2 regions of the Streptomyces sp. NPDC045431 genome follow, and region 1 is predicted to be linked to the other one. Evidence: riboswitches for the same ligand, from Rfam matches in the RefSeq annotation. Region 1 holds a riboswitch; the other holds the start of a gene.
The links. Region 1 has a riboswitch for thiamine pyrophosphate ahead of thiO (glycine oxidase ThiO). Riboswitches for the same ligand answer to the same signal wherever they lie in the genome.
Positions count from the first base shown of each region.

Region 2: it holds a riboswitch for thiamine pyrophosphate, as region 1 does, so the genes downstream of both, AB0A69_RS28585 (thiamine ABC transporter substrate-binding protein) here and thiO (glycine oxidase ThiO) in region 1, are expected to answer to the same signal.

Region 1 is NZ_JBEZAQ010000001.1:576,769-581,556, reverse strand. Features, by position in the region: gene thiE (thiamine phosphate synthase) at 1-467, opposite strand, end outside; gene AB0A69_RS02630 (Rv2175c family DNA-binding protein) at 574-939, opposite strand; gene AB0A69_RS02625 (FAD-dependent oxidoreductase) at 1,013-2,233, opposite strand; TPP riboswitch at 2,334-2,446, shown strand; gene thiO (glycine oxidase ThiO) at 2,444-3,724, shown strand; gene thiS (sulfur carrier protein ThiS) at 3,721-3,921, shown strand; gene AB0A69_RS02610 (thiazole synthase) at 3,925-4,719, shown strand.
Region 2 is NZ_JBEZAQ010000019.1:45,152-49,939, forward strand. Features, by position in the region: gene AB0A69_RS28575 (ABC transporter ATP-binding protein) at 1-657, opposite strand, end outside; gene AB0A69_RS28580 (iron ABC transporter permease) at 660-2,279, opposite strand; gene AB0A69_RS28585 (thiamine ABC transporter substrate-binding protein) at 2,291-3,388, opposite strand; TPP riboswitch at 3,466-3,577, opposite strand; gene rlmN (23S rRNA (adenine(2503)-C(2))-methyltransferase RlmN) at 3,607-4,719, opposite strand.

The DNA of each region.
Region 1 (4,788 bases):
TACCGGACGAGGTCCAGCCCCGGCGCGTACCGCCCGGGCTTGGTGGGCGTGGGCCAGCAGGGGCCGGTGCAGAAGTAGTCGACGCCGGGCTCGGCGACCGCCGCGTCGACCTCCGCCTCGCCGTGCGTGGAGCGGCCCACCAGCACCTGGTCGCCGAGGATCGCGCGCGCGGCCGGGACCGGCAGGTCGCCCTGGCCCAGGTGCAGCACGTCGGAGCCGATGGCGTGCGCCACATCGGCCCGGTCGTTCACCGCGAGCAGCTTGCCGTGGCGGCGGCAGGCGTCCGCGAACACCTCCAGGTGCTCCAGCTCCTCACCGGCCTCCATGCCCTTGTCGCGCAGCTGGACGATGTCCACACCGGAGGCGAGCACGGCGTCGAGGAACTCGGGGAGGTCCCCCTGCCGCTTGCGGGCGTCCGTGCACAGGTAGAGCCGGGCGTCGGACAGGAACGCGCGTGCGGTGGCCATGAGAGGTTCCCCCCGTTGGTGCGGCGGTGCACGGACCGGCACGGGCGCGCGAGCGTGGCCGGCCGGCCCGTACACCGCCTGGTGTCGGTGTTCGGGTGTCAGTACGTCAGACGGCGAGCGCCTGGGCGCGGCGCTTCACCTCCGTGCCGCGATTCTCGCTGAGCGCCTGCGCGGGGGTGCCCGGCAGGGACGGGTCGGGGGTGAAGAGCCACTCCAGCATCTCTTCGTCGGTGAAGCCGTCGTCCCGCAGCAGCGTCAGGGTCCCGGAGAGGCCCTTGAGGACCTTGCCGTCCTTGATGAAGACGGCAGGGACCTGCAGCGTCCGGTTCTCACCACGGCGCACGGCGATCAGCTGGCCCTCCTTGACCAGCTGCCGCACGCGCGTCACCTCGACACCCAGCATTTCCGCGATGTCGGGCAGGTGGAGCCAGGCGGGGACGAGAGCATCGATTTTTGCGTCAATCTCGGTCACGGGACAAGCGTGCCATCCCGGACTGACACTCGGTACCCGGGCTGGGCCAAGGGCGCGTCGGACCCGGTGCGCCCTATGCCGCGGCCGCGGCCTTCAGGGGGACGGACGGGTCCGCGACGCGCTCCGCGTCGAGGGGTGTGCCCGCCTCGATCAGCTTGCGGCCCTGCGCCAGGTCCCGGGGGCGGCCGACCGCCAGCAGGGCGACCAGGACGTTCTCCCGCAGCCACGCGACGGACCAGGCGGCACCGGCCGGGTCGCCGCGCCACACCATCGCGTCGGCGGCCCCGTGATGGCCCGCGTACTGCACGAAGCGGCCGAACTGCTCGGACCAGAAGTACGGCACCGGGTCGTACGGGTGCGGCGCCTCGCCCACGATGCCGGCCGCGACCGTGCGCGGCCCCTGGAGGGCGTTGTCCCAGTGGTGGACCAGCAGCCGCTCGCCGTAGCGGGCGGAGGGGAAGGAGGCGCAGTCGCCGACGGCGTACACATCGGACACGGAGGTGCGCAGGTGGTCGTCCGCGAGGACGGCGCCGTCCTTGGCGAGGTCGATGCCGGAACCGGCCAGCCAGTCGGTGGCGGGCCGGGCGCCGATGCCGACGACCACCGCCCCGGCGGGCAGGAGCCGGCCGTCCTCCAGGGCCACCTCGCCCGGTTCGACGTGACCCACGCGCGCGTTGGTCAGGAGTTTCGCGCCGCCCTCCTCGTACCAGTCGGCCATCGGAGCGGCGACCTCGGCCGGCAGGGCGCCCGCCAGCGGCCGCTCGGCGGCCTCGACGACGGTCACGGCGCAGCCCGCCTCGCGGGCGGCCGTGGTGAACTCGGCGCCGATCCAGCCGGCGCCGACGACCACGATGTCGTGCTGCTCGGCGAGGACCGGGCGCAGCCGCTCGGCGTCGTCGAGGGTGCGCAGCAGGTGGACGCCGGGGACGCCCTCGGAGCCGGGCAGCGACAGCGGCACGGCGCCGGTCGCGATGACCAGCACGTCGTACGGAAGGGGTCCCTCCTCCGTGTCGATCTCGTGGGCGAGGGGGCGTACGCCGGTCACGGCCAGGCCGAGGCGCAGGTCGATGGAGAGGGCCTCGAAGTCGACCTCGAAGGCCGAGCCCTCCGCCGTGCCGAGCAGCACCGCCTTGGAGAGCGGCGGCCGGTCGTACGGCTGGTGCGGCTCGGCGCCGATCAGCAGCACCTGCCCCGCGAAGCCCTGGTCGCGCAGGGCCACGGCGGTCTGCACACCCGCTATCCCCGCCCCGACGATGACGACGCGCCGCTCGGCCGTCGGCCGCTCTGTATGCATCCGCTCGCTCACGCGATCACCTTACGTAGGTGACGGGTCGTCGGGCCAGAGTGAAGGCACCCTTACTGGCCGTTGGGGGGTCGGGTTAGGCTGGCCACCGTAGAGCACTCGCGGGAGCCCGGACGCACCGGGCTGAGAGGGAGGCTGGACGGCCTCCGACCGTACGAACCTGATCCGGGTCATGCCGGCGAAGGGAGGGGCTGGACGCCCATGCATCCACGTGGATCGACACGTACGGGATCGACACGTACAGGCTCGGATGTCCTCGTCATCGGGGGCGGCATCATCGGCCTGGTCACGGCCTGGCGGGCGGCGCAGCGGGGGCTGCGCACGGCCGTCGTCGACCCGGAGCCGGGCGGCGGGGCCGCCCAGGTGGCGGCGGGCATGCTCGCCGCGGTCACCGAGCTCCACTACGGCGAGGAGACGCTCCTCGGCCTCAACCTCGCGTCGGCGCGCCGCTACCCGGACTTCGTCACCGAGCTCCGGGAGGCGGCGGGCGGCCTCGACGTCGGCTACCGCGCGTGCGGCACGCTGGCCGTCGCGCTGGACGCCGACGACCGCGCGCACCTGCGCGAGCTGCACGCGCTGCAGAGCCGCTGCGGCCTCCAGTCCGAGTGGCTGAACGGCCGTGAGTGCCGCCGCCTGGAGCCCATGCTGGCGCCCGGTGTGCGCGGCGGGCTGCGGGTGGACGGCGACCACCAAGTCGATCCGCGACGGCTCACGGCGGCCCTGCTGGCCGCGTGCGAGCGGGCCGGGGTGGAGTTCCACCGCGCCTGGGCGGAGCGGCTGCTGGTGGTCGGGGGCCGGGCGGCCGGGGCGGCCCTGAAGGACGGCACGGAGCTCGCCGCCGATCAGGTGGTGCTGGCCGCGGGCAGTCTCAGCGGCCGGCTCGGCGGCGTACCGGACGACGTCCTGCCGCCGGTACGGCCCGTCAAGGGGCAGGTGCTGCGGCTGACGGTGCCGCGCGCGTACGCGCCGTTCCTCTCCCGGACGGTACGGGCGGTGGTGCGCGGCAGCCATGTGTACCTGGTGCCGCGCGAGAACGGCGAGCTGGTCGTCGGCGCCACGAGCGAGGAGCTCGGCTGGGACACCACGGTCACCGCGGGCGGGGTCTACGAACTGCTGCGCGACGCGCACGAGCTGGTGCCGGGCATCACCGAGCTGCCGCTCACCGAGACCCGCGCGGGGCTGCGCCCGGGATCGCCCGACAACGCGCCGCTGCTGGGCCCGAGCGCGCTGCCGGGGCTGCACCTGGCGACCGGGCACTACCGCAACGGGGTGCTGCTGACGCCCGTCACGGGGGACGTGATGGCCGAGGTGCTGGCGAGCGGGGAGCTGCCGGGGGAGGCGCGTCCGTTCGCCCCGGCCCGCTTTCTCTCCGGCACCACCTCCTCTCCCTCCGCGGCCTCCTCTGCCGCCTCCGCGGCCCCTTCCGCAGCCACTTCCGCAGCCTCTTCCGTCTCTTCCGTCTCTCCGGTTGGAGTGTCATGAACGTCTCCGTCAACGGCGAGGCCCGCGAGCTCGCCGCCCCGACCACGCTCGACGCCCTGGTCGCCACCCTCACCACCGCGCCGTCCGGTGTCGCCGCCGCCGTCAACGAGACCGTCGTCCCGCGCAGCCAGTGGGCCGGGACGCTGCTCGGCGACGGCGACCGCGTCGAGGTCCTCACCGCGGTCCAGGGGGGCTGAACCATGGCCGACGACCGTCTCACCATCGCCGGGACCGCCTTCGACTCCCGGCTGATCATGGGTACGGGCGGGGCGCCCAGCCTCGACGTGCTGGAACGCGCCCTCGTCGCCAGCGGCACCGAGCTGACGACCGTGGCGATGCGCCGCCTGGACCCGACCGTCCGGGGCTCGGTCCTGTCGGTCCTCGACAAGCTGGGCATCCGCGTCCTGCCGAACACCGCGGGCTGTTTCACCGCGGGCGAGGCGGTCCTGACGGCCCGGCTCGCGCGGGAGGCGCTCGGCACGGACTGGATCAAGCTGGAGGTGGTGGCCGACGAGCGGACGCTGCTGCCCGACCCGATCGAGCTGCTCGACGCCGCCGAGACCCTGGTCGACGACGGCTTCACGGTCCTGCCGTACACCAACGACGACCCGGTGCTCGCGCGCAGGCTGGAGGACGTCGGCTGCGCGGCGATCATGCCGCTGGGCTCGCCGATCGGCTCGGGGCTCGGCATCCGCAACCCGCACAACTTCCAGCTGATCGTGGAGCACGCGCGCGTGCCGGTGATCCTGGACGCGGGCGCCGGTACGGCGTCGGACGCGGCGCTCGCCATGGAGCTGGGGTGCGCGGCGGTGATGCTGGCGTCGGCGGTGACGCGGGCGCAGGAGCCGGTGCTGATGGCCGAGGCGATGCGCCACGCGGTCGAGGCGGGCCGCCTCGCGTACCGCGCCGGGCGGATCCCGCGCCGGCACTTCGCGGAGGCGTCGTCCCCGGTGGAGGGACGCGCGGTCCTGGACCCGGAGCGGCCGGCGTTCTGACGGCGTCCCGACGGCGCCCCGCCACGGGGCGCCGGAGGTGCCGTCGGTGTCACAGCTCGGCTGCAGTCA
Region 2 (4,788 bases), on a different contig from region 1:
CACCTCCAGCGGCGTGCCGCTCTGTTCCACGCGCCCGTCGCGCATCACCACGACCCGGTCGGCGAGCGCGAACGCCTCGCCCTGGTCGTGCGTGACGGCGAGCACCGTCGTCCCGAGCCGCCCGAACAGGTGCCGCAGCTCCACCACGAGCCGCTCCCGCAGCCCCCGGTCCAGCTGCCCCAGCGGCTCGTCGAGCATGAGCACCCGCGGGCTGGGCGCCAGGGCGCGGGCGAGGGCCACGCGCTGCTGCTCGCCGCCGGAGAGCGCGGCCACCGCCCGGCGCTCGGCGCCCGGCAGACCCACCAGCTCCAGCAGCTCGGTCACGCGGGCGGCCTGCTCCCGCTTCGGGGCGCCGCGCATGCGCAGCCCGAAGGCGACGTTCCCGGCGACGTCCCGCTGGGGGAAGAGCTGGTGGTCCTGGAACATCAGCCCGACGCCGCGCCGGTGCACCGGCACCCCGGCCTGGTCCGCGCCGTCCAGCAGCACCCGGCCGCCGTCCACGGGCTGGAGACCCGCGACGACCCTCAGCAAGGTCGACTTGCCGCTGCCGCTCGGGCCGAGCACGCACACGATCTCGTGGTCGGCGACCGCGAGGTCCACCGCGTCGAGGGCGGCGCGGGCCCCGAAGCGTACGGTCACGCCCTCTAGGCGCAGCATGGTCAGAACTCCCCGGAGCGGTTGACACGGATACGTTCGAGCAGCAGCAGCGCCACCGCGCACACCACCATGAGGATCGTCGACAGGGCCATGGCCTGTCCGTAGTTGAGCTCTCCGGGCCGGCCGAGGAGCCGGGCGACGGCCACCGGCAGCGTCGGGTTGTCGGGCCGCGCGATGAAGACGGTCGCCCCGAACTCCCCCAGCGACACGGCGAACGCGAACCCCGCCGCCACCAGCAGCGCCCGCCGCACCAGCGGCAGGTCCACCTCGCGCCACACGCGCCACGGCGACGCCCCGAGCACCGCCGCCGCCTCGCGCAGCCGCTCGTCCACGGCCCGCAGCACCGGCAGCATGGTCCGTACGACGAAGGGCACGCCGACCAGGGCCTGGGCCAGCGGCACCAGGATCCACGACGAGCGCAGGTCGAGCGGCGGCTCGTCCAGCGTGATGAGGAAGCCGAAGCCGACGGTGACGGCGGACACGCCGAGCGGCAGCATCAGCAGCGCGTCGAAGCCGCGCACCAGCCGCCCGGCCCGCCGGGTGAGCGCCGCGGCCGCGAGCCCCCCGACGGCCAGCGCGATCGCGGTGGCGGCGAGGGCGTACTGGAGCGAGTTCCCGATCGCCTCGACGGGCGGCACGAGGAAGGTCCCGCCGCCCGCGTCGGCGTCCTGGAGGGCCCGGTAGTAGCCGAGCCCCCCGGCGAAGGAGCGCTGCACGAGCACCGCGAGCGGCAGCACGAGCAGCAGCGCGACCGTCACGAGGACGGCGGCGAGCAGCGCCCACTGCCCGGCCCCGCGCGGCCGCCGCGCGGTCTGTCCGGCGTCCACCAGCTTCAGCGCGGTCTCGCGCCTGCGGACGGTCCAGGCGTGCACGGCGAGGACGGCGCCCACGGCGGCGAACTGCACCAGGGTGAGCACGGCGGCCGTCTCCAGGTCGAGCAGCTGGGCGGTCTGCCGGTAGATCTCCGCCTCCAGCGTGGCGTACGCGGGCCCACCGAGGATCTGTACGACGCCGAAGGAGGTGTACGTGAAGAGGAAGACCATCAGCGCCGCGGCGGCCACGGCGGGCGCGAGCGCGGGCAGCGTCACCCGCCGCCACGCCCCGAACCGGGAGGCGCCGAGCACCCGCGCGGCCTCCTCCTGGCGCGGGTCGAGCTGCGCCCACAGGCCGCCGACCGTGCGGACGACGACGGCGTAGTTGAAGAAGACGTGCGCCAGCAGGATCGCCCACACGGTGGTGTCCAGCCGTACGCCCCACAGCTCGTCGAGGAGCCCGCCCCGCCCGACGAGCGCGAGGAAGGCGGTGCCGACGACGACGGTCGGCAGCACGAACGGCACGGTCACCACCGCCCGCAGCACCTGCTTGCCGGGGAAGTCGAAGCGGGCGAAGACGTACGCGCCCGGCAGTGCGACCAGCAGGGTCAGCGCGGTGGAGGCGAGCGCCTGCCAGGTGGTGAACCAGAGCACGTCGAGGACGTCGGGGCGGCCGAGCACCTCGCCCAGCCGCCCGACCTCCCAGGCCCCCTCCCCCGTCCGCAGGCCCCGGCCGACGATCGCGGCGACGGGGTAGGCGAAGAAGAGGGCGAAGAAGGCCACGGGCAGGACCATGAGCCCCGCCCGCAGGCCCGTACGCCTTACTTCAGGACGAGCGAGGACCACGACTTGATCCACTGGTCACGGTTCTCGGCGATCTTGGCGGGGGCCAGGGTGTGCGGCTTGTCGACCGTCACGCCGTGCTTGGTGAACAGCTCCGGCAGCGTCGCGTCCTTCGCGACCGGGTGCACGAACATCTGGAGCGGCATGTCGTCCTGGAACTTCTTCCCGATCAGGAAGTCGATCAGGGCCTTGCCGCCCTCCGGGTTCTTCGCACCCGTCAGCAGGCCGGCGAACTCGATCTGGCGGAAGCAGGTGCCGGTGGACACCCCGGTCGGCGCCTCGGCCGGCTGCGGCGTGGCGTACAGCACCTCGACCGGCGGGCTGGAGGCGTACGACACGACGAGCGGCCGGTCGCCCTTGGCCTGCTTGCCGCCGGCCGAGCCGGAGAACTCCTGGTTGTAGGCGAGCTCCCAGCTGTCGACGACCTTGACGCCGTTGGCCTTCAGCTTCTTCCAGTAGTCCTGCCAGCCCTCGTCGCCGTACTGCGCGGCCGTGCCGAGCAGGAAGCCGAGGCCGGGCGAGGAGCGCTCCGGGTTCTCGACCACGAGGAGGTCCTTGTACTGCGGCTTGGCGAGGTCGTCGAAGGTCTGCGGCGCCGCGAGCTTCTTGTCCGCGAAGTACTTCTTGTCGTAGTTGACGCAGATGTCGCCGGTGTCGACGGGCGTGACGCGGTGCTTGTCCTTGTCGAGCTGTACGTCTGCGGGGACCCGGTCGAGGCCCTTGGCCTCGTACGGCTCGAAGAGGCCGTTGTCGAGGGCGCGCGACAGCAGGGTGTTGTCGACGCCGAAGAAGACGTCGCCCTGCGGGGCGCCCTTGGTGAGGATCGCCTTGTTGACGGCCTCGCCCGCGTCGCCGCTCTTCAGCACCTTGACGGTGTAGCCGGTCTCCTTGGTGAACTCCTTCAGGACCTCCTTGGAGGCGTTGAAGGAGTCGTGGCTGACGAGCGTCACGGTCTTCGACTTCGTACCGCCGCCGTCGGACGCCTTGTCCGAGCCGCCGTCGCCGCAGGCGGTGAGCGTCGTGACGCCCAGCGCGGCGGCGAGGGCGCCGACCGTGATCTTCTTGGTGGTGCTCACTGAGATTCCTCCTGGGGGTGTCCAGGAAGAGACGCGGCCCCGCCCGCCGCGGTCGTGCGGCGGGCAGGGCGCAACAGCTCGAGTAACGACCGAACTTCCTACCCAGAATGACCTGGGCGAGGTTCAGAGGGTCTGCGGCCTGGACGGTTGCCGCACTCTCAGCGCTGTGGCGCTCCCCTGTCGGAATATGCAGATGTGTTCGAGCTCAGACTACAAGGTCAGCGTTCCGCGGCCGCGAGCTGTCCACAGGCGCCGTCGATCTCCTGCCCGCGGGTGTCCCGGACGGTGACCGGTACGCCGTGGGCGGCGATCGCCTCGACGAACGCCTTCTCGTCCTCGGGGCGCGAGGCGGTCCACTTCGAGCCGGGGGTCGGGTTCAGCGGGATGAGGTTGACGTGGACGCGCTTGCCCTTGAGGAGGCGGCCCAGCAGGTCGCCGCGCCAGGCCTGGTCGTTGATGTCGCGGATGAGGGCGTACTCGATCGAGACGCGGCGACCGGACTTCTCGGCGTACTCCCAGGCGGCGTCCAGCACCTCGCGGACCTTCCAGCGGGTGTTGACGGGCACGAGGGTGTCGCGCAGCTCGTCGTCGGGAGCGTGCAGCGAGACGGCGAGGCGGCACTTGAAGCCCTCGTCGGCGAAGCGCAGCATCGCGGGCACGAGGCCGACGGTGGAGACGGTGATGCCGCGCTGCGACAGGCCGAGGCCGTCGGGCTCGGGGTCGGTCAGCCGCCGGATGGCGCCCACGACCCGCTTGTAGTTGGCGAGCGGCTCGCCCATGCCCATGAAGACGATGTTGGAGAGGCGGGCGGGGCCGCCCGGCACCTCGCCGTCCCTGAGCGCCCGCATGCCGTCGACGATCTGGTGCACGATCTCGGCGGTCGACAGGTTCCGGTCGAGGCCGGCCTGGCCGGTGGCGCAGAAGGGGCAGTTCATGCCGCAGCCCGCCTGCGACGAGATGCACATGGTCACCCGGTCCGGGTAGCGCATGAGGACCGACTCGACGAGCGTGCCGTCGTGCAGCCGCCACAGGGTCTTGCGGGTGGTGTCGTCGTCGCACGAGATGTGCCGTACGACGGACATGAGGTCGGGCAGCAGCTCGGCGGCGAGCTTCTCGCGCGAGGCGGCCGGGATGTCGGTCCACTCGGCGGGGTCGTGCGCGTACCGCGCGAAGTAGTGCTGGGAGAGCTGCTTGGCGCGGAACGGCTTCTCGCCGATCGCGGCCACGGCTTCCTTGCGCTCGGCGGGCGTGAGGTCGGCGAGGTGCCGTGGCGGCTTCACGGCCCCGCGGGGGGCGACGAAGGTGAGCTCTCCCGGGGCGGGGCGTGGCATGACCTGGTACTCCTCAGTAAAGACGAGGCCGCGGTACGTGAGCCGGGTGACCTCACCGGATGGTCCCCG